Regions from separate parts of the Megasphaera sp. UBA4233 genome, predicted to be linked through region 1. Evidence: riboswitches for the same ligand, from Rfam matches in the RefSeq annotation. Region 1 holds a riboswitch; each other region holds the start of a gene.
What was found. A riboswitch is a leader RNA that binds a small molecule or an ion and turns the genes downstream of it on or off. The one in region 1 is predicted to bind FMN.

Region 1 (7,836 bases):
TGACATACATTGCCTGGATCAGCCATGCCTATGGGTCTTTTGCCATGGATATCGTCTATGTCATTTCCCAGCCGATAGGATGGTATATGTGGGGGCATCAGGAAACGACTCATTCGTTTCAACCGGGGACGCGGAAAAAAGTATTTATGGCAGCCTTCATTGCCTGGGCGGCCGGCTGGTTCGTCCTGGCCCAGGTAGGCGGCCAGCTGCCTTATTTTGATTCCATTAACTTCGTAGTCAGCTTTATAGCTCAGATTCTCTACATTCTGAAGTATAATGAAAACTGGTCTCTCTGGATTTTTGTCAATATTGCCAATTTTATTTATTGGACGATTTTATCGATTCAGATGGTACTGGGGGACAACACGATTGGCACCCTGGGAGCCAACTTGTCCCAGGTGGCGTTACAGGCCGCTCTGTTGTTCAATGCCATCTATGCACAGAAAGTATGGTCCAGCGGTGAAGCCGATAATGAAGGCGGCGCAGCTTAAGATTACGTAATACACATATGATTCCGCTTAAAAAAGCAGTAGCATTACGCAAAAACGCGTAATGCTACTGCCTTTTTTACAATCACTTATTTCAGATGAGTCAAGATATGCCCCATCTTATTTTTCTTAGTTTCCAGATAGAATTCATCAAATTTCTGGGCCGGCATTTCAATGGGAACCCGTTCGACGATTTCCACGCCAAACCCTTCGAGACCGTAAATCTTGAGGGGATTATTGGTAAGGAGCCGTAATTCCCGGGCACCCAGGTCCTGGAGTATCTGGGCACCGATCCAGTATTCGCGGAGATCCGGGGCAAAGCCCAGTTTTTCGTTGGCTTCTACTGTGTCATACCCCTGTTCCTGCAGGGCATAGGCTTTGAGCTTATTGATGAGCCCGATGCCGCGTCCTTCCTGGCGCATATACAGGAGGATGCCCCGCCCTTCCTTATTGATCTGCGTCAGGGCGGCGGCCAGCTGTTCACCGCAGTCGCAGCGGCAGGAACCGAAGACATCACCGGTCAGGCATTCCGAATGGACCCGGCAGAGGAGATTTTTGCCATCGCCGATTTCGCCTTTGACGAGGGCGACATGGTGTTCCCCGGTCAGGTCATTGATATAACCGTAAATCTTGAATTCGCCGTATTTGGTAGGCATCTTTGCCGTAGCTTCCCGCACGACGTGTTTGTCATGACGACGGCAGTAATTCTGCAGATCGTGGATGGAGACGAAAGTCAGGTGGTGAGTGCGGGCCAGTTCCCAAAGTGCCTTGGAGTGCATGATTTCGCCGCGTTCATCGAGGATTTCGCAGCATACGCCGACTTGCTTCAGCCCGGCCAGGCGCAACAGGTCCAATGTGGCTTCCGTGTGGCCGTTGCGCATGAGGACACCGCCCTTGACGCCGGTCAGGGGAAATACATGTCCCGGCCGGGTAAAATCATCAGCTGAGATAGAATCTGTCGCGGCTTTCTGGATAGTACGGGCCCGGTCTTCTGCCGTGATACCCGAATCTGTATCTTTATAGTCGATAGAAACGGTAAAAGCCGTATGGTTGTTGTTGGTGTTTTCGCCTACCATAGGGAACAAGCCCAGCTTATGGGCATATTCCTGACTGACGGGCAGGCAGATGAGTCCCTTGCCATGATTCATCATGAAATTGACGTTTTCCGGGGTGCAGTACTGGGCAGCGCAGATGAAGTTGGCTTCATCTTCCCGTTCGGGATCGTCGGCAACCATGACGATATGACCAGACTGCAATTCCTGGATTGCTTCTTCAATCGTATTATATGTTTGTTCTTTTGTATCCATCAGAAACCTCCTGTATATAATTAAAAGCCCTGTTGCACTATGCATGCACAGGGCTTTATGACAATAAGAATACACATACACTATCATCATATCTTCTCTCATCCAGACTCTACTGTCGGTTTTGGAATTTCACCAAATCGTACACTGCGTGTTCGCGGACTGTCACCGCCGGTCGGGGATTGCGCCCTGCCCTGAAGATTATTCTATTATACCTGCAAATAGAAAGGAAGTAAAGAGACACCTTTCAGGTATTCATTCCACATCAAAGATTTTACCGGGATTGAGGATGTTGTTTGGATCGAGCGCTTTTTTTACGGCCCGCATCATGGCCAGTTCGTCGGGATTGGTGAATTCTTCCATCAATGCCTTGCGTTTGCTGCCAATTCCGTGTTCACCAGACAGACGGCCACCCAGCTGATAAATGAAACGATACAGCTCCTGCTGATTTTCCGAAACTTTTTCTTCCCATTGTTCGTATGTGAGGTCCTCGTTTTTCAAAATGTTCAAATGAATATTGCCATCTCCGGCATGACTGGCGATGCGTGTGATGAGGCCATATTTCCGGGCCAGTTCCAGAATCCGGGCCAGAAGCCGCGGCTCCTGATCGACAGGGACGACGACGTCTTCCTTACATACGATAAGGCTTTCGGCACGTACCGCTTCGGCAAAGGCCTTGCGGGCCTGCCAGATCCGGGCCGGGTCGGCGACCAGTACGGAAGAAGCACCACTGGCCGTGCACAGTTCGTCGAGGACGATGGCTTTATCATCGAGGTCGTCTTCACTCGTGCCTTCTACTTCCACAATCAGATAATTGCCCGTATCGCTGCCTTGGAGCGTTTCGTTCAGATAGCGTTCTACGGATTTGATGGTGATGTTGTCCATAAACTCAACGCACGTCGGCGTTATGCCGGCTTTTATGATTTTATTGACGACGCCGATGGACGCTGCTGTGTCGTCGAACACGGCGAGAAGGTCCAGCTTGTACCGGGGTTTGGGGAGTAATTTCAATGTGGCTTTGGTGATGATGCCCAGTGTTCCTTCTGATCCGATGACCAGCTGATCCAGACAATATCCCGTCGATTGCTTCTGCAGGCGGGCACCGAGCTGTACAATCCGTCCCGTAGGATTTACGATTTCAATGGAATAGACCTGATGCCGCGTTGTCCCGTATTTTACGGCCCGGTTGCCACCGGCATTGGTCGCGATGTTTCCGCCGATGAAACAGGAATCGCCGCTGCAGGGGTCGCCGGCATAGAATAATCCTTTTTCTTCAGCGGCTTTTTGCAAATCTGACGTGCGCACACCCGGTTCAACGACTGCGTACAGGCTGTCTGTATTGATTTCCAGGATATGGTTCATTTTTTCCAGTGACAATACGATGCCTCCATAGATGGGAACAGCTCCGCAGGCCAGCCCTGTTCCGGCACCGCGGGGAACGACAGGGAAATGATACTCGTTGGCCAGCTGTACGATGGCCGCGGCCTGTTGGGCTGATTCGGCAAATACGACGGCTTCCGGCATATGGTGGTATGCCGGATCGGTTACTTCGTCATGGCTGTATGGCTGCATGGCGTCAGTCTCTGTAAGAACATTTTTGCTGCCGGCAATTTCTTTCAGCCTGGTCAGTATTTCATCGTTTATCGGTGTATATGGCATAACGTAGCCTCCTTTTCGAATACATATGTCTATTATAGGAGAGATTCTCCTATTTTAAAAGGGGATAATCTCTAAGAAATGGGCCCTTTTCGTCAGCCACATTACGGCATTTCCCTTTAAATATCGGGAAAAGGCTTTATCTTGTAGTCATTTCAAGGTATACTATAAGTTAAGATTTTTTTAATCTGAAAAGGAGCTGAGACATGACGGTGAAACGTACAGGACGACCGCGCCTATCCGGGCAGGGCAGGAGACGGAACGTCCGCCGCAGGAAAAAGGCGGGCTGGTCTGCTTATAAGCGGATTGTCGTGGCTATTTTGATTTTTGGCGGCCTGTTTCTCGGTTCCAAGATATATGAGTTATGGCAGATTCATCAGGATATGACGATAACGGTCAACCAGGAACGGGAATTGACTGAAGAAAACCAGAAACTGCATGAAGAAAAAGACCGGCTGTCTTCACCGGAAGAAATCATGCGACAGGCGCGGGAACAGTTCGGACTGGCAAAGCCGGGTGAAATCCCATACCGTCGCTGATGGGGCGGAAAGGCAGTAGAAAGCATAATTTACGATTGAATTTTTTAATGTTTATTAGTATAATGTGTGTAAACGCTATTTGCGACGCGTGTCTATAGTTAAAGGAGGATGTCTTAGCAGCATGACAATCGAAGTAGGCAGTGTATTGGAAGGAACTGTTACAGGAATAACCAAGTTCGGTGCATTTGTCGAACTGCCGGATAAAAAAATTGGTCTCGTCCATATTTCTGAAGTAGCAAATGAATATGTAAAAGATGTTCATGATTTCCTGAAAGTTCAGGATAAGGTACATGTCAAGGTATTATCTATTGATGAAAAAGGGAAGATCGGCCTGTCTATCAAGCGGACACAGCCGGCTCCGGAAAAGAAAGAGTTTCATTCCAAGCGGGAATTTCACCACCACAATGGCGGGTTTGACATGAACCGCCGCGCTCCCCAGTCTCTGTCCTTTGAAGATCGGCTGAGCAGATTTTTGAAAGAAAGCGATGAACGGTTGATGGATCTGAAACGCAATACTGAATCGAAACGCGGCGGCCGCGGTGCCCGGCATGCTGATTAATTCCGTATCCAGGAAGGTATGGAGGGAAAAGAGTATTCCGACAGGGAATGCTCTTTTTGTTTCTTCCTGTTATGCGAAAAGGAGCAGTTATGGAACATGATGTATATGCCGTTATCGATATCGGATCAAATTCTCTCCGCTTCATGCGGGGAAAAAAAGACCGGGACGGACAATGGCATTTTTCAAAAAAAGAATTAGCGACGACCCGTCTGGGAAAAGACGTATCCAGGACCGGCCGTTTGTCCAGCGAAGGAGTAGAGGCCTCGCTGGAAGCTATGCGGCAGTGGAACGATGCGTACCCGGATCTGTGCGTTTGCGCCGTAGCGACGAGTGCCGTGCGGGAAGCTTCGGACGGACAGGCATTCCTGGCGGAAGTACGGGCCCGCTTTGGCTGGCACTGCCGCATTCTCAGCGGGCTTGAAGAAGCCTCGTTCAGCTATCGCGGAGCGGCAGGCAGTGCGCTGCCCGGAATGGTCGTGGCAGTCCTCGATATAGGGGGCGGCAGCAGTGAAATGGCACTGGGAAAAGAGGGAAGGAGCCTCTGGTCGCATAGTTACCCCATGGGGGCCGTGCGGTTTTGTCAGGACGTATCCGGTCCGGCGGCATGTGACGCGCTGGAACGGCGCTGCCGCAATCAGTGGCTGCCCATACCGGCTGTTCCTGACCGGCTGCTGGGCGTGGGCGGCACGCTTACGTCACTGGCAGCTATGGAACTGGGACTGGATCCCTATGATGCGGACCGGGTAGAAGGCACTGTCATTACCCGGGATTGTCTGTCAGGCTGGATTGACACACTGAAACGTATGACGCCGGAGGAACGGCGTCATATAAAAGGACTGCAGCCACGGCGCAGCGATATCATCCTGCCCGGTCTGCTTATAGCCCGTTCGTGCCTTTGCCATTATGATATTCCGGAAATCCAGATCAGTGAAAAAGATCTCATGGAAGGTATTTTTTACAGCCAGGCGTTCCAGGATGCGGCCTGGCGGAACCGATGAAGTCCACGGCCGGCCGCCTCCGGGATAAAGTAGAGTCATTCTGCCGGCATGAACAGCTGTTCCTGCCGGGTGATCACCTGCTCATTGCCTGTTCCGGCGGGCCGGACTCGCTGACCCTGCTTGATGTGCTGGCATCTCTGCGCCGTGCGTGGAATCTGACGCTGACCGTGTGTTATGTGCATCACGGCATCCGCCGGGCGGCTGATGATGAGGTTCCGGTAGTACGGAAGGCGGCAGAAGAACGGGGCTGTGGTTTTATGTGGGAATTTGTCGATGTGCCCCACGTTGCGGCGGTGACGCATCAGAGTCTGGAGACGGCCGGAAGGACGGAACGCTACCGCATTTTACGGCAATGTGCAGCACGATGCCAAGCTTCGGCAATTGCTGTAGCGCATCAGCAGAACGATCAGGCCGAAACGGTGTTGCAGCACCTGTTGCGCGGCAGCGGCCTTCAGGGCCTGGGCGGAATCCGACCTAAAAATGGCGACATCATCCGGCCCCTTCTGGCCTTGACACGGCGGGATATAGAAGATTATATTAAAGAACGGGGACTGGTTCCCTGCGAAGACGAAACCAATCAGAGCCGGGAATACGGGCGGAACCGCATCCGCCTGGAACTGATACCACAACTGGAGAAATATAATCCGGCAGTCATAGCCGATTTGAACAGGCTGGCCGTGCTGGCCGGTGCCGACGAGGAATTTCTTTCCCGCCAGACGGAGCAACGGGCTGCTTCCCTGGTGCAGGAAGACCAGAAGGGCGCCAGTATCGAAAAGAAGGCCCTGCTGTTACAGCCACTGGCTATGCAGCGACGCCTTATCCGGTATTTGTTTTCCCGTGTGCTCCAAAGTTTTCATGATGTGCCATTCCACTATACGGAAACCGTCCGCCAGCTGGCTGCAAAAGGTGCCGGTCATTGCTTTGAAGGGCTGGGCCTCTGTGTATATACGACAAAAGAACAATTGTGTTTTACCCGTGCTGCCCGGGGGGCATTTAAAAAGCGGCAGCATCATTGATTCATATTCAGGAGGAAAATCATGCATAGTGACGTAAAGCAAGTTTTATTTACAGAAGAACAGATCAAGGCCCGCGTACGCGAATTAGGCGCGCAGATAACGAATGACTATAAGGGGAAGAATATATTGCTTTGTGGCATTTTAAAGGGGGCCGTCACATTCTTTACCGATCTGGCCCGCTGTATCGATGGTCCTGTTGAATTTGATTTCATGGTCTGCTCCAGTTATGGCGCTTCGACGACTTCTTCGGGCTTTGTCAAGATCCGTAAAGACCTGGACAGTGATGTCAGGGGCCGGGATATCCTCATCGTCGAAGATATCATAGATACGGGGGTTACGCTCAGCAAATTGAAACCCCTTCTCCTGGAACGGGGGGCCGCTTCCGTAAAGATTGCGACGCTGCTCAGCAAGCCGTCGCGCCGGAAAGTAGATATCCCTGTCGATTATAATGGATTTGAAATCCCCGACGCTTTTGTCGTAGGATATGGACTGGACTATAACAGCCGCTATCGGAATCTGCCGTATATTGGCATATTGAAAGAAGAAGTGTACAGTCATTAAAAAATGTTGTTGCTTTCCTTAAAGTGTGATAATATAAGAATATATTTGGTTACTTCTCTCTCCTTGCGGCAGGGATGAACCTGTATATTCATAAAAACGTGCGCGAAAGGAGCAGTATTTTGAGTAAATTTGTGCGGAATGTAAGCCTTTACTTACTTATTATTATCGTTGCCGTCTCCATCATAGATGCTTTTACGACTAATAAGTCAGACAAGTCCGAAATCACGTATACGAATTTCATGAATCAGGTCCAGCAGAAGAAAGTAGATGCTGTACAGATTACGGATGATCATGCCATCGTCGGTCAGTTGAAAGATGGTACGTCCTTCACTTCCTATGCACCGACTGATTCGGCCTTGCTGCCGGCACTTCGGGATGCCGATGTCAATATCATTGCCAAGCCGCCTGAACAGCCTTCCTGGTGGATGAGCATGCTTAGCAACGTGTTGCCAATCCTGATCCTGATCGGTGTGTGGTTCTTCATCATGCAGCAGACACAGGGCGGTGGCGGCCGGGTCATGAATTTCGGTAAAAGTCATGCCAAAATGCATGGAGAAGGAAAAATCAAGGTTTCCTTCAAAGACGTTGCCGGTGAAGATGAAGCTAAGGAAGAGTTGTCAGAAATCGTCGAGTTCCTGCGCAACCCGAGCAAATATAACAATATCGGTGCTAAGATTCCGAAAGGGGTTCTTCTTTTCGGACCTCCCGGGACGGG
Region 2 (7,836 bases), on a different contig from region 1:
GCTGTGGTCACCATACGCACCACCGTTCCAGAGCGATTCCACAGAAATCACCTGGATAATACCATCCCGGGAAGCCCCCAAACGCACGTGAACATCTGCTTCATGCCGGGGAGAGGAAACCGTCATGGCCTCTTCCCGCGTATAGGCCATATACGCCCGTTTTCCCGTACGCATAGTAATCAGAGCAGGATAACATTCCATGACAACCGTCTGCTTGGCACCAAAGCCTCCTCCGATACGTGGCTTAACTACACGGATTTTCGATTTGGGAATTTCCAGGGCTGTCGCGACAATGCGTCGTACATGAAAGGGAACCTGCGTCGAACTGACAATGACCAGACGGCCAAATTCATCCAAATACGTATACGCCCGGAATGTTTCCATCATAGACTGCTGTACTTGTTTTGTATGATAGATCCGGTCAATCACAACATCCGATTTCTGGAATGCCGTATCGACATCGCCCCAGTCTTCTTCCGCCTGGGCAATAATATTTCGTCTGTTATCACCACCGACCGGTACACGTGGGTTCCAGTCATCTTCCGGATGAACCACAATAGGATTATCCACGGCCTGCCGGAAGTCGAGAAGAGGCTCCTGTATGTCATATTCCACCTTTATCATGCGCATAGCCTTATCCACACATGCCGCATCACGCCCGGCTACAAGAGCCACTGGGTCTCCAACATATCGTATCTGTCTATCCAGTATAAGCCGGTCATACGGACTGAGTTCCGGATAGGTCTGGCCGGCAATAGTAAACCGCGTCTTAGGGACATCCTCTGCTGTCAGGATGCATTCAATGCCCGGAACGGTCAGGGCAGCTTTCGTGTCAACATGACGTACGATGGCTCTGGCATGAGGGCTGCGCAGAGCTTTGACGATTAGACAGCCTTCCGGTGCTAAATCTTCCGTATAAGCCGGTTTTCCTGTCATCAGTTGCAGGGCATCTTTTTTCATAACCACCCGGTTGATTTCTCTCATAACCGCATCCCCTTTCCTTTTTCTGTCAGATACCGTTTCAATGCCCTCATATGACTGACATATCCCGTACATCGGCAGAGATTGCCTGCTAGGTATTCTTTGATTTCTTCTTCTCCAGGATTATCTAATTCTCTTGCCATAGCCAGCACATTCATGACAAAACCGGGATTACAAAATCCACACTGATCGCTGCCTTCTTGTCCCATATACCGGGCAAATTCCTGTGCTTCATCCTGCAGTCCTTCCAGTGTCATAACATGCTTTCCGTCAATGCGGGCGGCCAGCACGGCACAGGACAGTACCGGTTTTTCCTCCAGCCATACCGTACATAATCCGCATGCTGTCGTTTCACAACCGCATTTGACGCTATAACATCCCTTTTTACGCAATAATTCATACAGCATCTGTCCTGGTAAAATTTCATCACTTTCCATCTTTCCATTAAGCCAGTACTGAATTCTCATTAGTCTCCCTCCCCTGCCGTCTGTAATAACAACCGCCTGCACAGAACCATCGCCATATCATGCCGGTATATGCGGCTGGCCCGCATATTATCTTCAAAAGATAAAGAATCCGCCACTTCACGGGCCGCCCGTTCCGCTTCCTCCCCGGTCATTCCCGTACCTGCCGGAAGACATCGTACCTGTGCTCTCATCGGTCGTGCTCCCACACTGCAGGAGACGCTATCTGCTGTGCGGGATACGGCACAGGCCAGGACAGGAAAATCGGTCGCGTTCAGACGCAGCGAAGCATAGGCCGTCCGCCGTTTCTTTTTAGGGAGATATATGCCTTTTAAAATATCCGTATCTGCCGTCTTTTCCGCAAAAAGAGACAGGGGTATTCGTCCGCCTTTATATAAATCGGCTTCTGCATCCAAAGCCAGAAAGAGTGTCAATACATCAGAAAAGCCAAACCGGCCCCAGATGCTCCCTCCTACCGTCGCCATATTGCGAAATTGTGTACCCACAATATGACGCAATGCTTCCTTCATAGCCCCCTGGGTATACGTTTCCAGTGATTCAGAAATTTCCAGTTGGCGCAATGGCACCATAGCTCCAATATAAAATGCTTCTTCTGTTTCGCGTATTTCATCCAGTCCCAAATCCATCAAATCAATTGCCGTTGCCACCCTGCGGCGGGGAGACATGCGCAGCCAGCAACCGCCACCCAGGATAACCGCTGACCGTTTCTGATTTAACTGCCAGGCTTCCTCCAGGCTTTTTGCTTTAACATAATGAGCTATATTCATACCGTTCCTCCTGTTCAGCGCATGCAGATTCTATATCTGCCTGACTGTTTTTGTCTATTTTGATTTTCATAATGATATCTTTTTGATTCTTTAAATTTCTCCTGCTACATAGTTGCAATGCGTAAAATTAATGGTATAATAAAAATGTCTTCAGGGCAGGGTGCAATTCCCGACCGGCGGTATAGTCCGCTAGCGCTTTGGCGCATGATTTGGTGCAATTCCAAAACCGACCGTATAGTCTGGATGGAAGAAGGCAATCTCAGGCTGCGTCCGCAGTCTGTCTGATGCTGTGCCTGTATGCCCTGACCGTCCTGGTCAGGGTTATTTTTTTGCTGAAGACAATTCCCAATACCCTTATATACGGAGGCATGCATTATGACAATGAAACGAACGTACAACACTATCGATGAAGCACTGGATGCTTTGCGCCAGGGCCGGATTATCATCGCCACAGATGATCCGGACAGAGAAAATGAAGGTGATTTTATCTGCGCCGCCCAGTACTGCACAACAGAAAATATGAATTTCATGGCGACTCATGGAAAAGGTCTCATCTGCCTTCCCATCAGTTCGGCCTTTGCAGAAAAACTTGCTCTGCCGCCTATGGTAGCCCGGAATACGGACAACCATGAAACGGCCTTTACCGTCTCCATAGACCACGTAGAAACAACAACGGGTATTTCCGCAGTGGAACGGGCTTATACGGCGCGGATGCTGGCAGAAGATGCTTCCCGTCCGTCAGACTTCCGTCGTCCCGGGCATATGTTTCCCCTCATCGCCAAAGAAGGCGGCCTTTTCACCCGTGGCGGACATACAGAAGCCACGGTAGATCTCATGCGTCTCGCTGGCCTGAAAGAAGCCGGATTATGCTGTGAAATCATGGCCGAAGACGGAACCATGATGCGTACACCTCAGTTATGGCACCTGGCAGATATGTATCATCTGCCCTTCATTACATTGAAAGATATCAAAGACTACATGGCCCGTCAGGCAAATAAATCCTGATGGTCCTTTACAAAGGAAACTGCCCATTGGGGTGTGATTTCCAGCATGTCATCCGGTGGCAGCGCCTCTCCCAGATCACGCTCCAGTGCCTGATACGTTTGATGCATGGAATCATTAAACGGAAGCATGCCTGATTTCTGCTGGCTCTGGTCAGCAAAATGAAAGGCATCGCCCGATTCACTGTGAGTAAATTCAATCAGGCTGGCATGAATCGGGCTGGCCTGTGCTGCCAGAAAAGATTGAATCATTACTTTCATGATTTCTATTACTCTGTCATCGTATCCGGCGTCAAAAATGGCAAGTTTTTCCAGTAACTGCACCCGCTGGCGGATAAGGCGATAGCGGAATGCCTTCATGAATTCATATTCCGGCTTCTGCAGTGACTGATGCATATTTGTCACATCTCCTCCGCCGGGAGCATAATAAATGACCAGGCGCAGATTGCTCTGAATATAAAGGAAATCATAATCGAGATATGTTTCATGTCCGCACTTCGGACACTGAAACCGAAAGAGAGATAAATCCCGTACTTTATCCCGAAGTCCGGGATTTTTGTCTATCTGTATGCGGTCCCATATTTTAAACCGGCTTTTCTTGCCACAGGCAGGACATTCCAGATTGCGGTTATAATGATCCGCATGTTTCACAGTTTCCATGATGAAGGCTCCTATTGATAAAAATATAAGTTTAATTCCATTATAGGCCAGAGCTTTTTCCTTGTCTATGAATAAGTGAATAATCCGATATACAAAACAAAAAAAGAGTTGTAACAAAATGAGCAAAAACTCATTTCATTACAACTCTCCTTACGTCAATGCAATCAGTCTTTCTGGCGGACTAATTTGCTCTGATTAAACGTATCCACCATTTCAAAATGATCGGCATCGCTAAATTTCAATGTTTCTACACCAAAATCATTTTTCCCTTTCATATCCAAAATCATACTTCCCTTACCTGTTTCCGGGTCAATCTTTACATTCGACAATTCATACGAATAGGACGAGTTCATGCCATTAGGACGTATAATTTCCATCGTTCCCTTTTTGACAACCCACGTATAGCCACCTTTGACCGGTTCCTTCCATGTTCCCAGGAACATATCTTTAGGGTCGGCTTTAATCGCCTGTCCATCTGCATCCAGATAGGTGACCTTAGGCTGATTATTGTTATTTTCAGAATATTCAAACTGACGACCATAGTACTTAGTAGTCCCATACAATTTCAAATAGGTCGGGTTGCCCGATTTATCAAAATATTTAGCTTCTGTTCTATTACGCTGGCTGTCATATTTGTATTTCACAGCAGCAATATCTGTCTTTGTTGACATACCACCATTACTCAGGACTTTTTCATCTATGTTCAGAGCTTCCCCATTTTTAAAGTAGCTTATCTGGCTGATGTTACTGTTTTCATCATAGTCCATCTTTAATTCATCAGGCCCTTTAGTATTACTTATGACAAGGGGCAGGCTTTGTCCATCAGCGCCGATAAACTTCAAATCGATAATACGATCCGCGTCATCATAGGTCATATCCAGTTCGGCAACGCCCTTGGCACCATCCTTAACAGGAGCAGCCTGTCCATCTATGCCCAGGAACTGGATTTTGACCGGACCGGCATGTTTGTCATCATATGTATATTTTGTTTCTGCCCCAGCTTCTATCAGACCATCTTTCATCTGTTGCAATTTGTCATTAAGCGAAGTGGGACCAAGAAAAACAAACAGGCTCTTCTGAGCACTGCCATCGAGATCACCGGCTTCATTGTACAACTTACGGCTGATGACACGGCCTTTTTTATCATAGGAAAAAGCAATACGGGCGTATTTGTTTTTATTGTTCTTCACTACACCGTTATTATCCCGGATTTCTATGGAGTCCAATACATCCGTTTTTTCTTTGTCATACACAAATCCTAGTATGCTGGCACCCAGATATCCATTAACCACTTTTCCATCCTTATTCATATAGGTAATGGTATCAATATTCCCTTTTTTATCGTAGGCAATCTTCGCCTGTGCTACGCTTCCTAGAGAATTATTATCGCCTTCAGAATTATAATAATATTTCTTTTCTGCTTTTCCTTTATTTTCTCCATCTTTTGCTATCTGATAACGGATAGAAGCTTCACCGTGGTTCCCTACCCCCGCCTTGCCGGTCACACGTTCATACTTTTCTTTAATGTAACCATCCTGGCTGTAGTCAAGCTGAATCCGTGCTGCCGTAACAGCCGTCATGTTACCAACGGTAGATTTCCAATGTATATCGATGGGAGCATTACCAGCTTTAGCCGTAACACTTACGATTTTATCTTTTGTCGCGTCATCTTTGCCCATTTCGACATAGTAAAAAATGCCGCCTTTCTTAGCTTTTGAGTCGTCAACCCGGTCTTTGATAACGAATTCGCCGTTCGGCTTGATTGCAACGTTTTTGTAATAGCCAGTAGATACCTTATCGCTTCCCGTTCCACAACCAGCCAGCATAAGGGAACATAATCCGGCAAGTATAAGTCCAAAAATTTTGATACGCTTACTAATCAACTCTCATCATCCTTTCTGTTTTTAAATGCCATTCTTTTTAATTCGACATGCTATATACCGCATCTCCCCCCGTCCCATGCGAATGCCAGTACATTCTATCGTAGACCGCCCTTTCCGAAAGGACATTTCCATAACAAAAAGAATATGGCACGCAGTATTTCTCAGAATTCACCATTCAGAGCTCATTCTTGTTTTATTATAATACAATAACACAAAAATGTCACAATTATTTAGATACAAATCATGTAATACGATGTCGGGCGCAAAAAAAAGAACACCCGGGAAAACTTCCCAGGTGCTCTCTGTCCAGTAATCTGGCGGAGTGAGAGAGATTCGAACTCTCGCAGGCCTTACGACCTCTAACGATTTAGCAAACCGTCCTCTTCAGCCTCTTGAGTATCACTCCATATGCAACTGACTAGATTAGTATACACGTTTTTGTATTATCTGTCAAGGGCATTATCTGGCAGGAACAGGCGGTAATCGTAAATAAAATCGTCCCGTGCCTGCCAGGATACGGCCCATGAGAATGGCAAATTCCTGCCTATTTCCCTTCTATGGCCTTATTCAGCCGGTCTATCTTCCCATCCATCATATTCGTATATCCGGGACGGATATCTGCTTTCAGAACGACCGACGTACGAATTCCTTTATCGGTAAAATACTGAGTCGACTTTTTGACGACAGCCATGACGTCATCCCATTCTCCTTCAATTTCTGTGAACATAGAGTACGTGTGGCACTTTAAACCCGAATTACGGATGATTTTGACAACTTCAGCCACATAAGGTGCATATTCGTCACCAGTACCACTGGGAGCAATGCAGACAGCAACGAGTGTATTCATGGTAAAACCCCTCCTCATAAAATAATGATTATATCTTCATTATAAACGATTCGGCACACTTGTCCAGTCTGTCTACAGTGCTTAAAACGTGTCGGGAACAGTTTGTTCAAGGAGGCCCGGTGTATCAGAAAAATCAGTATGGGCTATGCTGTCATTGTCATCACCAAATACAATAGTACCGGAAATTATCCTGCCTGAAAGAATCATGGGAATCCAGATTCCATCGGCCTTCCACATTTCATCATAGGGAAGAGATGAGGCAGAAAACCAGCACGGTTCCATTTCATCAGAAGCCGTTACGGTGCCTTTCCAGTCATGAAGAAAGTAGACATAGCCGATGTGGTTATATGCAGAATCGGCAGGAAAGCGAAAATCTAGATAGGCCACCAGTTGCAATGCTGCCTCGTCTGCTATCAGATGACATTCTTCATAAAGCTCCCGTACAGCACAAGCCCGGAAGGTTTCTCCCCTTTCTATTTTTCCTCCAAACCCATTCCATTTAGAAACGCCAAACCCTCTTTTTTTCCGTCCCAGGAGAATCTGTCCCTGGGCATTGACAGGGAAACATAAGGTAGTAGGCCGCATGGTATGTGCCCCCTTATTTTCCCTTCTTCTTCATATTCTTGAAATATTCGTGTTCTTTATTTAATTCCTGCAAAATAGTATTGATTGTCCAGGAAATATTTGTTGGCGTAACCATTGCTTTTAAAGGAATATTCTTCAATCTGCCACGGCGGATAGCATCGAGAAGAAGATTGACTGTCTGATTTGAAAATCCGCAGAGAACAATGGCTTCTTTGGTTACAGGGGGCAATTCACCGTCTTCTTCCGGCGTATGTTCCACGGTCTGTTCCTCTGCATCGCCTTTCATAGCAGCAATTTCAGCTACTTCTTCCTCCGTCAGGCCAAGGACCTTGCCTACCGTATCATCCTTTTCTTCTTCCGTAACGGCTTTTACCTGGGCTTTAGTCAGCAGCCCCAGAAGTTTGAGTTGCTTAAACCGTTCCGGTGTAAAATTTACAGCCAATATCATTTTAAATGCCATCTTATTCTCTCCTTTCCTACTTCCACTTATTAAAAAAGCCGCTGTGGAACAAACCACAGCGGCTTTGCATCTCATTACGTGTCCCGTCAGAAACTATCCCGTCGAGATCAGACTAATTCGATGATAACGATCGGAGCTGCATCACCCTGGCGCGGGCCCTTTTTAAT
Region 3 (7,836 bases), on a different contig from region 1:
CATAACTTCAAACCCGTCAAAAACGGCTTCAATCGCTTTAATGGGATCGACTTCCGTAACAATGACATGGGCGCCCAGTCCCTTGGCACGCATGGCGCAGCCTTTGCCGCACCAGCCATAGCCGGCGACGACGACGCGCTTGCCGACGACGGTCAGATTGGTCGTGCGCATGATGCCGTCCCACGTAGACTGACCTGTGCCATAACGGTTGTCAAACAAATATTTGCAGTACGAATCGTTAGCCGCAATCATAGGGAATTTTAATGCCCCCGCTTTATCCAGACCGTGGAGGCGGTTGACCCCCGTCGTCGTTTCTTCCGTGCCGCCGAGAAGATGTTCCATCGCATCGGCCCGGGTCGTATGCAGGAGATGTACCTGATCGCCGCCATCATCGATGATGATGTCCGGATGGTGATCCAGAGATTTATTGAGGAAACCGAAATATTCTTCATCCGTCGCACCGTACCAGGCATAGACGGTCAGCCCGTCTTCTACGAGCGCCGCCGCTACATCATCCTGTGTAGACAGGGGATTGCTGCCCGTAACGATGACATTGGCTCCGGCCCGGTGCAATACTTCGGCCAGGTAAGCCGTCTTGGCTTCCAGATGGACACTGACGCATATTGTCTTCCCCTTAAAGGTCTGGTCTTTCTTCAATTGATTGCCAATGGCATTTAATGCCGGCATATGCCGGTCTACCCAGCTGATTTTTTCATGACCACTTTTAGCAAGTGAGATGTCGCGAATAACAGATTCCATAATCATTAACCCTCTTTTCTAAAAAATGTCGCCAGGATAGCGTCATCCGGATGGTGGATGACGCCTTTTTCTGTGATAATACCTGTAATATAGTCATGAGGCGTAACGTCAAAGGCGGGGTTGAACACGTCTACGTCAGGACGTGTCGTCACGATGCCGCCCAGGCGGCGCACTTCATCATGATTCCGTTCTTCTATAGGGATAGCCGCCCCGTCGGGTATGGTCAGATCGAAAGTAGAAGCAGGCGCTGCTACATAAAAAGGAACATTGTGGGCACGGGCCAGGACAGCGACGCCATACGTGCCGATCTTATTGGCCGTATCGCCGTTGGCGGCAATGCGGTCCGCCCCGACGACGACGGCGTCGATTCCCTTTGTCTTCATGACCCAGGCCGCCATGTTATCAGTAATCAGTGTAACCGGGATATGGTCGTCCATGAGTTCGGTCACAGTCAGGCGTGCTCCCTGCAATAATGGTCTCGTTTCATCGGCATAAACCTGGCGGACAAGCCCCTGACTGTGCAGAGTACGGATGACCCCCAGGGCCGTACCGATTCCGGCTGTAGCCAATGCCCCGGCATTGCAATGAGTCAGGATCGTCAATGGCTGCCGGGATTTTCCCAACTCGCCGGCACCGTAACGGCCTATACGACGGTCCATTTCCGCATCATCCCGTTCAATAGTACAAGCACCTTGTTCCAGTAACTCCACCGTTTCTGCCACCGTATGAGAGGACAAAGCCCTTCTCGCCAGATTCATCTGCTGTTGTACGGCCCAGTGGAGATTGACTGCCGTAGGCCTGGCCCCGTCCAGTCCCCTTCCGGCTTCAGCCAGCCGGATTTCAAATTGTGTTTTATCCGGCTCATCGGCTGCAATATCCCGGGCGGCCAGAACCATGGCATAAGCAGCTGCTACCCCGATAGCAGGAGCTCCCCGGACGGCCAGTATGCGGATGGCATCGCGTACTTCCTGCCAGCGGGTACAGCAGAGATATCGTTCTTCTCCCGGCAGCCGCGTCTGATCGAGCAGCTGCAGGGCATGATGTTCCCAGGCTAATGTTTTCATCAGACAGAAAAACCTCCATAATCTTTCAGTGTATGACGGCATGAACAATCGCGGTCATCATACAAATCCACTGCACGCATGACCAATCTGCGCAGGCGTTTTGAATTCTGCACCATTTTTTCGACCACCTCTGCATGGGTCAGCGGAACGGGTGAAATGCCGGCAGCGTAATTGGTGACCATCGAAATCGTCGCATAGCACATTTCTGCTTCCCGGGCCAGGCACACTTCCGGCACGTTGGTCATCCCCACGATATCGCCGCCCAGTTTATCAAACATCTTGATTTCTGCTGGCGTTTCAAACCGCGGTCCTTCCGTACAGACATAGGTCCCTGATGCATGGAGCGGGTAAGACAGTTCCTGGGCTGCCTGTACTACTGTTTCTCTCAGGGACGGACAATACGGCTCGGTCATATCGACGTGAACGACGCCGTTGCTGCCGCCATCAAAAAACGAACCGTGGCGGGAATGACTGGTAAAATCGATAAACTGGTCAGGAAGGACAAAATCATCTGGTTTATAGTCCCTGTTGATGGCCCCGACGGCAGTCGTGGATAAAATCGCCGTAACGCCCAGTTTCTTCAGCCCCAGGATATTGGCCCGATAATTAATGAGATGGGGCGGGATGGAATGGTATTTGCCATGGCGTGCCAGAAAAATGATTTCTTTTCCTTTATACGTTCCCCGCGTGTAACGGATGGTCCCGTAATAATTTTCCATCTGCCCCGACGTCACATGGTCCAGCATTGTCGGGTCACAAAGTCCCGTTCCTCCGATAATAGCAATATGTCCCATACAATATCACGTCTCTTTCTGTTCAAACAGCGCCACCAGTTCATCGTGGCTGATGACATATCTGGCACCGCAGTACTGACAGGTCATCTCCACCTGCGGATCGTTCAATAACTCTTCCTTATCAGCCGGCCGCAATGACATGAGTACGTTTTTTATGCGGTCCCGTGAACACGTGCAACGCCAGGATAACGGCTGGCGATATAATTCCTTATAATGCATGCCACTCAGGATGATACCGGCCAGCTCTTCTCCATCAGGATGGCCGCTGAGATACGATGTAATCGGGCCGATACAGGTAATATTCGCTTCTACCCGTGCCAAATCCTCATCTCTGGCTCCCGGCAGAGCCTGAACCAGGAATCCACCCGATGCCGCAATGGAATAATCTCTGGCTACAAGTACGCCCAGGCTGATCGTCGAAGGGACCTGTTCCGATGTGAGGAGATAATAGGCCAGATCTTCGGCAATTTCCCCCGATACGAGTTCGGCCTGACTGGTATAAGTCATCTTTTCAGGCGTAAAGCGCGTCACCGAAAGCTGCCCATGCTGGCCCACGGCTCCGCTGACATCGAGTTTGCCATTCGCTTTAAGCGGGATATCCAGCTGCGGATGATCGACGTATCCTCTGACATAATGAGAATCAAAACAATCGGCATGGACGGCTCCCAGAGGACCGTCACCATTGAATTTCAGTGATACACCTTCATGATTCTTATAATCTCCCGCAAGAAGGACCGCACCAGTCATAGCCCGCCCCAGGGCAGCAGATGCTACGGGGGACAGATTGTGGCAGGTCCGGGCTTTCTGGGTAATCGTGCGCGTCACGGCGACAGAAACGCGAATCAGTTCGTCTGACGTATAATGTATAATTTTATCTTCCATTTGCATAAGTAACGTATCCTTTCTCCGTAATAAGGTACTTTATATTATACTATTCTGGTACGGAAATTACTAGTCATCTCGTGAAGCAGGAATCGGACCGTACGTTGTCGAATAAAATATATACAGGAGATGCAGAGAGGAGGACTTTATATGACAGAAGAAACGAAAACCGCTGCCAAACCGGTGGAAACCAATCCGGTCCTGAAGCAGACCACAAAGAAAGAAGACGAAGAGACAAAGCTGGTGCTGGTCAATCCTGCCGGGGCTTCTGATGAGGAAGAAGATCCGGAAACTCCTTATCTGGCTTCAGATATGTACAAACGGGTAGTGACGTTAATCAATAAATTCGAGGAAGACCTGCCAGATGATCTGCAGGCTGGCGGCCGTCTCGTATCAGCCGGCAACATCACCTTTTCTATCCAGGATGTCGGCTATTGGGACCCGAACATGATTGTGTTCTACGGAGAACTGGAAGACGGGTCCCGCGTTGAACTGGTCCAGCACTTGTCCCAGCTGAACCTGCTGCTCGTGGCCGTCAAGCGTACCAACCCGGAAGAACCGCGCCGGGTCATCGGTTTTACGACAAGTCCGGAGCCGGATATCGAAGAAGATGACCACTGAGTCCGGCTGGCCAATCATTTCCATAAATAGTTAAAAACGCTGCACACGATGGATAGTCGTGTGCAGCGTTTTACTCTTATAATTCTTTAATAAGATTGACCATTTCAATAGCGCTGGTTGCCACGTCAAAGCCTTTATTACCAGCTTTTGTACCGGCCCGTTCGATGGCCTGTTCGATATTTTCCGTCGTAATGACGCCGAACAGGACAGGGACGCCCGTCTTGAGGCTGGCCTGGGCAATCCCTTTGGCAGCTTCGTTGCATACCAGATCATAATGGCTGGTGGCTCCGCGGATAACGGCTCCCAGGCAGATGACGGCATCGTATTTGCCCGATTCAGCCATTTTCTGGGCTATGAGGGGAATTTCAAAAGAACCGGGAACCCAGGCTGTCGTAATGTCATCATCGGATACACCATGACGTTTCAGCGCATCATAGGCCCCGCCGAGAAGACGGCTGCAGATGAATTCATTAAAACGAGCGACGACAATACCCACTTTAATACCAGAACCGATTAATTTACCTTCTTTTACTTGTACCATTTGTACCACTCTCCTAATATGTATGTAATATTCTATTTAGCGGATTAAAATCCATTTTCCAACAACATTTCCATCGTAACGCCTTTCGGGCTTTCTACGGGGCCTGTTTCCATAAAGCGATGAATGTATTTGCCGACGATATCCGTTTCCAGATTGACAATAGCACCGGGATGTTTACCCATCAGTGTCGTATGACTCATTGTATGGGGAATGATGGATACGGAAAACTGGCTGCTTCCGGCAGAAACGACAGTCAGGCTGATTCCATCAATGGTAATGGAACCTTTTTCTACGATAAAGGGCGCCATGTCCTTAGGAATGGAAATGGTGATAACCCGGGCAATCCCGTCGTTTTCTATACGCGACACATGGCCCGTTCCATCGATATGGCCGCTGACGATATGACCTCCCAGGCGGCCGCCGACCTGCATCGCCCGTTCCAGATTGACAGGAGAACCGGTACGCAGTTCACAGAAGGACGTCCGCCGCATCGTTTCGTGCATGACATCCGCCGTAAACGAAGTATCGTTCAGGGATGTCACAGTCAGGCAGACACCATTGACGGCAATGCTGTCGCCGATGCGTGTACCTTCCAGCACCGTGTGGGCTTCTATCGTAAGGACGATGGAGTCAGTGCGGCGGTCCATGGCACGGATTATCCCCAATTCCTCAATGATGCCAGTGAACATAGGCACCCTCCCTTTCTGTATTATAAGCTGTAATCAATATATTAGTATCTAACATTTTGACACTGTCATAGGAAAGAGGCATGCATTCAGCCAGATCGTCAACACCTTTCCCACCGACAGAGGGGAGCGACTGCGAACCGCCAATAACCTTATTTCCAACAAAAGCATATATCTTATCGACCAGTTTGTAATCAAAAAAACTCCCCTGTACGGTGCTGCCGCCTTCTACGAGAATACTGCGTATGCCCTCTTTCCACAACAGATTCACTGCCTGTACCAGGTCAATATGTCCTTCTCCTGTCAGCGGGGCCAGAATAACGCGGACGCCCAGTTCTTTCAGGCGGCGCATTTTATCTGTATGACACAATGTCGTCGTGACAACGATCGTATCGGTAGTCTTATCCGTTATGACCAGTGCCGTTTCCGGTATACGGCCGTGAGTATCCAGGACAATGCGCACGGGCTGGTGAGGCGCCTCCTGCTCTTTACGCTGTATGCGGCAGGTCAAAAGAGGATTGTCCGCCAGGATGGTATTAATGCCTACCAGGATTCCATCATAGATAGAGCGCAGATAATGGCCCTCCCGCCGCGCTTCTTCATTGGTAATCCACTGGGATTTACCTGTCCGCGAAGCAATACGGCCATCCAGGCTCTGGGCCAGTTTGGATGCAATAAATGGCTTTTCAACCATCATATTCTTGATAAATACTTCATTGAGCTGGGCGGCTTCGCGGGAAAGAAGTCCTACCTCCACGGGAATACCGGCCTGCCGTAAAATCGCAGCACCTTTTCCGGCGACGAGCGGATTGGGATCCAGCATGGCCATGACGACCTTTCCCACCTTTCTTTCTACCAGCGTCCGGGCGCAGGGAGGCGTCCGTCCATAATGAGCACACGGTTCCAACGTGACGTACACCGTAGCTCCTTCAGCCTGATCTCCCGCTTCCCGCAGTGCCCATACTTCTGCGTGAGGTGTACCGGCCTTGTGGTGATAGCCCCGTCCTACGATTTTACCGTCTTTGACAATCACACAGCCTACAGCCGGGTTTGGGGATGTATACCCCAGTGCCAGTCTGGCCAGAGACAGGGCTTCCTGCATATATTCTATCGGTTCCAAGATTGTCCTTCCTTTCCTGTCACAGAAACAAAAAAGGCCATCGGTACACATACATACCAATAGCCTTTTTGAGCACACTAAATAAACACGTCCGTGCTGTCTTTTCCCATCCAGACTATACTGTCGGTACCGAAATCCCATCGGTTCAGCTCCCATAAGGAGTTAGCGGACTCTACCGCCGGTCAGGAATTGAAAGCGTCGCTTTCTCACCTTGCCCCAAAGACTATTTCTATTCAGTTCTTTCATACAAAAGACATTTTACCATAATAAAATGCGAAATACAAGCACTGCCTGCGTTCAGCGCAGGGCCGCAATAGCTGCCGCCCGGTCTTTGGCACCAAAGACAGCGCTGCCGGCTACGAGGAAATCAGCCCCCGCTTCCCTGACAGCCTGAACGGTCTTGCTATTGACACCACCATCGACTTCAATGACGGCTGTCGTATTGCCGCTCTTCGTCAGGAGCGATCGGGCCGCCCGGATTTTATCCAGCGTATACGGGATAAATTTCTGCCCGCCAAAACCGGGATTGACACTCATGATAAGGATCATATCGACCATTCCGGCCACGCATTCCAGCGAAGAGACGGGGGTCGCCGGATTGAGTGCTGCACCGGCCTTCATACCGGCTTCGTGAATCTGCTGGATGACCCGGTCCAGATGGATACAGGCTTCCTGATGGACCGTAACATACGTGACGCCCGCTTTCTTCAGGCCATCAATATACGTTTCCGGATGTTCTACCATGAGATGGGCATCAAAGGGCGTCGACGTATACTTGCGCAGGCTGGAAATCACGGGGACACCGAAGGTCAGGTTGGGCACAAAATGCCCATCCATCAAATCGAGATGAATATAATCGGCGCCGCCTTTTTCAACGTCTTTGACTTCATCGGCCAGGCGGGCAAAATCGGCAGATAAAATGGACGGACAAATAGCTACCATGCAAATCGTTTCCTTTCCAGAATGGACTCTAAAATCTTGCAATACGTTTCATATCGTTCTTTTCTTATCTTTCCCTCTGCTACGGCATGTTTGACGCAGCAATCTGGTTCATGATAATGGAGGCATGAATTGAATCGGCAGGTACCGGTGTATGGCATCATATCGGGGAACAGCTGTATCAGCTCCCGGGGTTCCAGATTTTCAAATTCCAGAGAACTGAATCCCGGCGTATCGACGACATACGTATGGTCATCCATGCAGAGTATCTCTGAGTGACGTGTCGTATGGCGGCCCCGCTTGATCTTTTCACTTACCTGACCGACAGACAAATCCCGTCCCAGGATCCGCGATAACAGGCTGGATTTCCCTACACCGGACGGGCCGCCAAAAGCCGTTATCTTCTGGGGCAGGAGCCGGAGAAGCGCGT

Region 2: it holds a riboswitch for FMN, as region 1 does, so the genes downstream of both, ribB (3,4-dihydroxy-2-butanone-4-phosphate synthase) here and B2U90_RS08820 (bifunctional 3,4-dihydroxy-2-butanone-4-phosphate synthase/GTP cyclohydrolase II) in region 1, are expected to answer to the same signal.
Region 3: it holds a riboswitch for FMN, as region 1 does, so the genes downstream of both, ribD (bifunctional diaminohydroxyphosphoribosylaminopyrimidine deaminase/5-amino-6-(5-phosphoribosylamino)uracil reductase RibD) here and B2U90_RS08820 (bifunctional 3,4-dihydroxy-2-butanone-4-phosphate synthase/GTP cyclohydrolase II) in region 1, are expected to answer to the same signal.

The regions. Positions count from the first base shown of each region.
Region 1 covers NZ_DGXL01000025.1:124,731-132,566, forward strand. Annotated here, with positions in the region: gene pnuC (nicotinamide riboside transporter PnuC) at 1-491, shown strand, start outside; gene B2U90_RS08820 (bifunctional 3,4-dihydroxy-2-butanone-4-phosphate synthase/GTP cyclohydrolase II) at 578-1,795, opposite strand; FMN riboswitch at 1,882-1,998, opposite strand; gene B2U90_RS08825 (FAD-binding oxidoreductase) at 2,048-3,451, opposite strand; gene B2U90_RS08830 (FtsB family cell division protein) at 3,655-3,987, shown strand; gene B2U90_RS08835 (S1 domain-containing RNA-binding protein) at 4,109-4,546, shown strand; gene B2U90_RS08840 (Ppx/GppA family phosphatase) at 4,636-5,544, shown strand; gene tilS (tRNA lysidine(34) synthetase TilS) at 5,541-6,560, shown strand; gene hpt (hypoxanthine phosphoribosyltransferase) at 6,582-7,121, shown strand; gene ftsH (ATP-dependent zinc metalloprotease FtsH) at 7,241-7,836, shown strand, end outside.
Region 2 covers NZ_DGXL01000016.1:15,167-23,002, reverse strand. Annotated here, with positions in the region: gene B2U90_RS04640 (xanthine dehydrogenase family protein molybdopterin-binding subunit) at 1-984, opposite strand, end outside; gene B2U90_RS04635 ((2Fe-2S)-binding protein) at 981-1,448, opposite strand; gene B2U90_RS04630 (FAD binding domain-containing protein) at 1,448-2,233, opposite strand; FMN riboswitch at 2,376-2,492, shown strand; partial or broken gene ribB (3,4-dihydroxy-2-butanone-4-phosphate synthase) at 2,609-3,214, shown strand; gene B2U90_RS04620 (CpXC domain-containing protein) at 3,220-3,894, opposite strand; gene B2U90_RS04615 (hypothetical protein) at 4,059-5,777, opposite strand; tRNA gene B2U90_RS04610 (tRNA-Ser) at 6,093-6,183, opposite strand; gene B2U90_RS04605 (MTH1187 family thiamine-binding protein) at 6,322-6,624, opposite strand; gene B2U90_RS04600 (8-oxo-dGTP diphosphatase) at 6,706-7,209, opposite strand; gene B2U90_RS04595 (DUF3783 domain-containing protein) at 7,223-7,669, opposite strand; gene rplQ (50S ribosomal protein L17) at 7,777-7,836, opposite strand, start outside.
Region 3 covers NZ_DGXL01000020.1:152,521-160,356, reverse strand. Annotated here, with positions in the region: gene B2U90_RS06895 (adenosylhomocysteinase) at 1-759, opposite strand, end outside; gene mtnA (S-methyl-5-thioribose-1-phosphate isomerase) at 765-1,823, opposite strand; gene mtnP (S-methyl-5'-thioadenosine phosphorylase) at 1,823-2,617, opposite strand; gene hslO (Hsp33 family molecular chaperone HslO) at 2,624-3,505, opposite strand; gene B2U90_RS06875 (DUF6173 family protein) at 3,650-4,120, shown strand; gene ribE (6,7-dimethyl-8-ribityllumazine synthase) at 4,197-4,661, opposite strand; gene B2U90_RS06865 (riboflavin synthase) at 4,706-5,350, opposite strand; gene ribD (bifunctional diaminohydroxyphosphoribosylaminopyrimidine deaminase/5-amino-6-(5-phosphoribosylamino)uracil reductase RibD) at 5,331-6,467, opposite strand; FMN riboswitch at 6,562-6,695, opposite strand; gene rpe (ribulose-phosphate 3-epimerase) at 6,765-7,409, opposite strand; gene rsgA (ribosome small subunit-dependent GTPase A) at 7,403-7,836, opposite strand, start outside.